Linked DNA regions of Rosistilla ulvae. The protein of the gene in region 1 interacts with the protein of each later gene in a pairwise test. Links are inferred from orthologs where the notes say so. Each region holds a gene or a part of one and is shown in the gene's direction. Other genes may lie near its edges.

Region 1 (3,236 bases):
GTTCGGATTTATCGACACTGGAGGCGCGAAGGACTTGTTTTTCCATTCCTCCGCATTGGATGGAGTACGGTTTGACGACCTGCGTGAAGGACAACGCGTTTCGTTCGAAGAAGGCAACGGCCCTAAGGGTCCTTGCGCTGAAAACGTCAAGGTTATCTGATCTGACGGACCTTTAAGGTCCGCAGAGCGAAGGTTTCCCGGTTCGATAAATATTGCCGCTGGCCTGCTGATCGCCCCGATCTGCGGAATGGCCGCAGATCGCATGGATGCCGCGTCAGCGGAACGGGATGCCATCTCCAAACATCGGTTCGCGCGACATCAATCATGACGGAAGGTTGATGTCCGTGACATCGCTCTCGGGCGACTCGGCGAAGCGTTTTGCGACGCGCCGGGATCCCGCTTGAACCGCCCGCGCGGTACAATCTTCTCTGCCCGCAAATCACTGAATTGCGGCCCATACCCCGCACGTGCACCGGCGCTATCTGGTCTATCTTGCCCAGGTTCGAAAGGCCGTTCATGTGGTGCCTTCAGGCTATCTTTCGGTCGCTTTCTAGCCACTCGAAGACAGATTCATTGTTGACATTTTATCCACATCGCGATGATAGGGGTTCGGCGTCGAAAACAAGTTTTGGAAACGGTGAAATGTCCGTTTCCGACTGGTTTTTGGGGGGCAGGTAGGGAACGTTTGGAAAAGCTGTGCGGAAGACTTGAAGAGAATGCTAGCTAACCTACAATCGCCCCATCAAAGCGAAACCGATGGAAATCGCGTAAGCTCGCGTCTGGAGGACGGATGTCATCAAGGATGGCTATCTGCCTGGGTCACTCGACCTGCTAGGCTTGCGCAAGGTGAAGCATCGGACAGGGTTGTTTATTTGGCTATCCATGATGGAGAGTAAGTCCTCGGAATGTCGGTAACGGAAACGGCAGGTGCGAAGGATCTCACCGGTGAATTACAGGATGCACTGATAAATCGTTTGGGGCGTGATTGTTTCCGAATGTGGTTCGGCCAGATCACCCAATGTCGTCGCGCTGGTCGCGATGTAATCGTGGATGTCGCGGCTCAATTTGCGTTGGATCGGATCGGTTCGCGTTATATGGGCGACCTGCGGCAAGCGGTTGCGGATATCTGTGGCGAAGGCGTTGGCGTTTCGCTGCAGCTGGCTGCTAGCAAGCCCGAACCTGCGGCGGCGGAAACCGCTGTCCAGGCGGACCCTGCCGAAACAACATCCACCGACAGCGCGGCTGTCGATGATGCCGACGATCCTCCCAAGCGTGCTGCCGCACCGCGTCGACGCGCTCGCAGCGAACCGCCGGTCGATAACGTTCAACCGTTGTTGCAAGTCTCGTCGTTTCAAACCACGGGCAGCGATGATCCGTTGCCCGCTCGCCGACGTCGCGTCGCGTCATGGGATCAGATCGTCGTTGGCAAATCGAACAAACTGGCTGCCACCGCGGCGCGGATGATCTGCGATACGCCCGGCTCCGCTTCGCCGCTGTTCCTGTGGGGCACTCACGGCACGGGCAAGACGCAATTGATGGATGTCGTCGCCACCGAACTGCGTCGCCGCCATCGCTTGCGACGCGTGATCTCGATGACCGCCGAAGAATTCACCAACGACTTTATCGGTTCGGTTACCGGCAGCGGTCTGCCCGGCTTCCGTCGACGTTATCGCGACGTCGATGCGTTGCTGATCGATGAGGTTCAATTCCTGCCGGGCAAGCGGGCGACATCGCGTGAAATGTTGTACACGATCGATTCGATCGTACGAGCAGGGAAGCAGTTGGTCTTCGCGGCCGACCGGCCCCCGATGGAGATTCCCGGTTTGGGGCAGGACCTCGCTGGCCGAATGGCTGGGGGAATGGTCTGCTCGATGACCCCGTTGGATCACGAGATGCGAACGCAGATGCTTCAGCAATTGTGCGAAGCCGAAGATCTGGGAATCGATCATCAGATGCTCGCGGATATCGCTGGCAACGTTTGTGGCGATGGCCGAGTCGTCTCGGGAATCGCGTGTCGCCTAAAAGCGCTCGTCAGCATGCACGACGAACCGGTTACCTATGATCAGATCACCGAGATCCTGAGCGATCTGATTTCGATCGGCAGTTCGTCGTATGGGTTTGCCGATATCCAAACCGCGGTCTGCAACACGATGGGATTGCCCAAGGACGCGTTGCAGTCGAAAGGACAAAGCCGCAATGTCAGCCAGGCTCGGATGCTAGCGATGTATTTGGCTCGCGAACATACCGGGGCAACCTACGGCGATATCGGCAAATATTTTGGCCAACGCAGTCACAGCGCGGTGATCGCGGCAACGCGTCGGATCGCTGGCGATGTCGAAAAGGGCAAAGCGTTTTCGATTGGGAATCGCAATATTCCGGCCAAGCAGGTCTTAGAGTCGGTGCAGAATATGTTACGCTCGGGTTGAGTTTGACGACAAAACCAAAGGGCTCTCGGCGTGGCTGAAAAAGTTTGGCATCTGAAATCGTGCGAGCTATTTGCCGACTTGCAGCCAGAGCAGATCCGGCGACTGGAAGCGTGCAGCCGTATCCGTTCGTTTGCCGTTCGCAGCCTTGTCTATCTACCCTACGACGCGGCCGACAGCGTCTTCTTCTTGACCGGTGGGTTGGTCAAAGTCTGCCACGCGACTCCCGATGGCAAACAATCGACGCTCGCTTTTATCGAACCCGGTGAGTTGTTCGGTGAACTGGCCCTGTTCGATCCATCGCAACGCGATGAATTTGTCGAAGTCGTCAGCGCTGCGACGGTCGTGAAGATGCCCGCCGACGAGCTGCTAAACTTGATGTCCCACGCCAACGGCTTTGCCGTCGGGATTACGAAATTGGTGGGGCTGCGGCGCCAGCGGATTCAGCGCCGGTTGCGAAACCTGTTGTTCCAATCGAATCGCGAGCGTTTGGTGCATCTGCTGTTGGACTTGGCCGATCAGTTTGGTGTTCCCGCGGAGGTGGGAGTTCGATTGCGGATCAAATTGTCCCATCAAGAACTCGCCAATTTGATCGGTAGCACGCGAGAATCGGTTACGATTGTATTGGGGCAATTGAAGGCGGCGGGCTTCATCGCGGCAGCCCGTCGACAAATCGTCCTGCTCCGTCCCCGCGAACTGTCCGATAGCGTGGGGCAAACGTATAGCGAAAAATCACCACCAGGAATCCCGTCCATATGAAGTCGAACACGTCTGGGGCTTTGCTGCTGTTGTTGTTTTTAAGTCTCCTTGCGA
Region 2 (3,180 bases), 2.8 Mb from region 1 along the record:
GTTTTTGGATCTCTTAAGCGTGTTGCAAGATCACGATCGCTTGGGCCCTTCGCGCCTGCAGTTGCCGCCGGCGTTCGACGGCCCGAAGCTACCGGTGTTGGAACATTTTCTCGAGTCGATGCCGGTCGAATTTCCGATCGCGGTGGAGGCGCAGCATCCCGACTTCTTCGCCGACGCTCCGGCGGGTCGCAAGTTGCATCGGTTGCTGAAACGGCTGCGTCTGGATCGGTCGATCGTGGCGGAGTGGGATCCGGACGACCCGGTCACGGAGGCCGCGGCCAACGAATCGCGGCGGATCCGCTTTCCCGAACAAGTTCGCTGCGATGCGACCGGCCCGATGCCGATGTTACGACTTTGCGGTGCCAGGTTGGATCAGCTTTTGGTCCCGACTTGGCTCGACGTTTGGGCCGATGTCGTCGCCGAATGGATCGTGAAAAAGAAGCGACCCTACGTGTTCATCGACGTCGAAAATGTGAGCGACGGACCGGTGATCGCAGAGATGTTTCACGAGCGGGTGCAAGCTCTGTTGCCCGAGGTGGCGGCGATGCCTCGATGGCCCGGCCGCGGGCTGGCGGTGCAGTTGCAGCTTTTCTAAGCCATTGAAAAAGTACAGAATTGAAGATTGGGGACGGCGCCGCGACTGTAAAGTCGCCCGCCGGTTCGGCAGCGGCTGGCCAATCTCTTCATCGCGGCACGGGCTTCCGTTTTCGAACACTTTGTCCACCGCAGCGGTTCCCGCAGTTGAAGCGGACCGAATATTGGAAATTAGTTTTTACCCCGATATTTGTCGGTCGGAATCGTCGCAGTCGACGGCCGCCGGGGAATCCGAGGGCCGTCGGGCTTGTCAATCGACGCCCGACACGACAGCATAATTAGACTCAACGGAATCGACTCGCTCAGGAGGCAGGCAGCTGTGATTGCAGAAGGCAACGACGACAAATTCAAAGGTTCACGCCGCGACAAGAAGAAGCCCAAGTCGACAGCTAGCGAAATTCTGCAACGCCAGCCTCCATTCGACTTGGAAGCCGAGATGGGCGTGTTGGGGAGTATTCTCCTGCTGCCGGAATGCTTGGATGACCTGGCGACGCTGCTGCGTCCCGACGATTTCTACGACGATGCCAACCGGATCCTGTTCACCCAGTTGCAAGAGATGCACGACATGGGTGAGAAGATCGACGTGACGCTGTTAGTCAGTCGGTTGAAGAAGGCGAAGCAATACGATCTGATGGGCGGACCGGCCTATCTTGGACGGCTTAGTACATCGGTCGCCAATGCGGCTCACGCGGTCTATTACGCGAAGATCGTTAACGAGAAGGCGATCTACCGCAAGCTGATCGAATCGAGCACCGACATTCTGCGCGACGCCTACGATCAAACGCAGGAAGCTCGCGAATTGGTCGCCAGTGCGGAACAGAAGGTGTTTGCCATCATGGACGGCAAACAATCCAATTCGGTCAACAGCATCAGCGATATTTTGCACCAGGCGATGGACCGGATCGACGCCCGTCTGCGAGGCGAGCACACCGATGGCGGTTGCGATACGCTGTACACCGATTTCGATGCGATGACCGGCGGCTTGCACAACGGTGAATTGGCGATTCTTGCGGCTCGGCCTTCGATGGGTAAGACCGCGTTTGCGATGAACATCGCCGAAAACGTTTCGATGCAGCTCCGCTACCCCGTCTTGTTCCTGAGTTTGGAAATGTCGGGGATCGAGTTGGCCGATCGTATGTTGTGTTCGATCTCCCGAGTCAGCGGTCACAAGCTGCGAAACGGTACGATCAGCAGCGAGGAGCGCGAACGCTTGGTGGAAAAGGCGAACGAGATCCACTCCGCGCCACTATTCGTCGACGATTCGCCTAGCCGAACGGTCAGCGAAATCGCCGCGGCGGGGCGGCGTATTAAACGTCGCGACGGCGCGTTGGGATTGATCGTGATCGATTACCTGCAGTTGATCGAGCCCGATAACTCGCGCGATCCGCGGCAGGAGCAGGTTGCGAAAATCGCGCGGCGTCTGAAAGGTATGGCTCGTGAATTGGAAGTCCCCGTGTTGTGCCTGTCGCAGTTGAATCGGCAGTCCGAAGAGGGCAAAGATCACCGGCCAAAGCTGAGCCATCTGCGGGAATCGGGGGCGATCGAGCAGGATGCGGATATCGTGATGTTTGTGCATCGCGAAGAGTATTACCATCGCGGCGAAGACAAGGAACAATACGCAGGCCAGGCGGAGATCATCATCGCCAAGCAGCGTAACGGACCTGTCGGCGATGTCGAATTGACCTGGGAAGGAGCGTTCACTCGCTTCCACAACAAGGCTCCCGAACGGCACAGCGAATTCGATCAGTACGCCGAATTCAGCGGACCGACCGATTATTGATCCAGCAGTTCGCTGTACAGATCGACGTGCCGGTCGATCATCTGGGCGACGGTGAAGTCGCTAGCGATCCGTTCCTGCCCGGCCTGCCCCAGTCGGGCCGCGCGTTCGGTGTCGGTGAACATTAACTGGTAGGCGTGTTTGGCGAATTCCGCCGACTCGCCTACCGGGGCTAGCATCCCCGTGACGCCGTTTTCGATCAGATCGCGGTTGCCTGGAATGTCCGACGCCACGACCGGCAGTCCGGCCTGCATCGCTTCGATCAACGCGTTGCTCTGCCCTTCGTAACCGCTGCCGATCCAGAACAGATCGAAGTGCGGAAGCAGTTCGGCGACGTCGTCGCGTGCCCCCGCAAACGTGACAGCTTGCCCGGTCGTAACCGAATCGCGGAACCGCTGCAGTTCGCCCATCTGAGGCCCATCGCCGATGATGACAAAGGTCGAATCGTTGCGAGCCGACTCCATCAGCTGAGCTGCCCAGATCAGATCGCGAAGTCGTTTCTGAGGCCACAGCCGGCCGACGGCAACGATCAGGCGGCGTTTAGGATCGATGCCCAGACGCTGGCAGGCCTCTTCCCGCGTGATCGTGCTCGCTGTGCGAGGCGGAATCCCGTTGGGGATCACTCGAAACAGATCGGGCTCGATTCCGTGAGCGGCATAAAAATCGCGGACTCCGCTGCTGTTGGTGACGATCGCGTCGGTCCGTTTGGCCAACGCGCGATCGATAACAAAGTGACGTGTTGTCTTCCATTGATCGACGCAGCGTTCACCGGCAACGATTCGCCGGACGCCCAAGCTGCGAGCGGCCGC

Evidence for each region.
Region 2: the proteins of EC9_RS19620 (region 1) and dnaB interact in binary tests that used the Escherichia coli proteins (3 or more experiments, as listed by UniProt). The link is inferred for Rosistilla ulvae from one-to-one orthologs.

Annotation. Positions count from the first base shown.
Region 1 is NZ_CP036261.1:5,547,101-5,550,336, reverse strand. The notes cover bases 253-3,165. They hold EC9_RS19620 (DnaA/Hda family protein), read left to right. Parts: upstream 253-905; coding sequence 906-2,426; downstream 2,427-3,165. Other genes in these bases: EC9_RS19615 (Crp/Fnr family transcriptional regulator), read left to right, coding at 2,457-3,165. Also shown: EC9_RS19625 (cold-shock protein), read left to right, coding at 1-160; more of EC9_RS19615, read left to right, coding at 3,166-3,182; EC9_RS19610 (hypothetical protein), read left to right, coding at 3,179-3,236. UniProt on the Escherichia coli protein: Plays an essential in the initiation and regulation of chromosomal replication. Binds in an ATP-dependent fashion to the origin of replication (oriC) to initiate formation of the DNA replication initiation complex once per cell cycle.
Region 2 is NZ_CP036261.1:2,782,380-2,785,559, forward strand. What follows is about bases 287-3,143. They hold dnaB (replicative DNA helicase), read left to right. Parts: upstream 287-913; coding sequence 914-2,374; downstream 2,375-3,143. Other genes in these bases: EC9_RS09970 (DUF72 domain-containing protein), read left to right, coding at 287-595; EC9_RS09980 (glycosyltransferase), read right to left, coding at 2,368-3,143. Outside these bases: more of EC9_RS09970, read left to right, coding at 1-286; more of EC9_RS09980, read right to left, coding at 3,144-3,180. UniProt on the Escherichia coli protein: The main replicative DNA helicase, it participates in initiation and elongation during chromosome replication. Travels ahead of the DNA replisome, separating dsDNA into templates for DNA synthesis.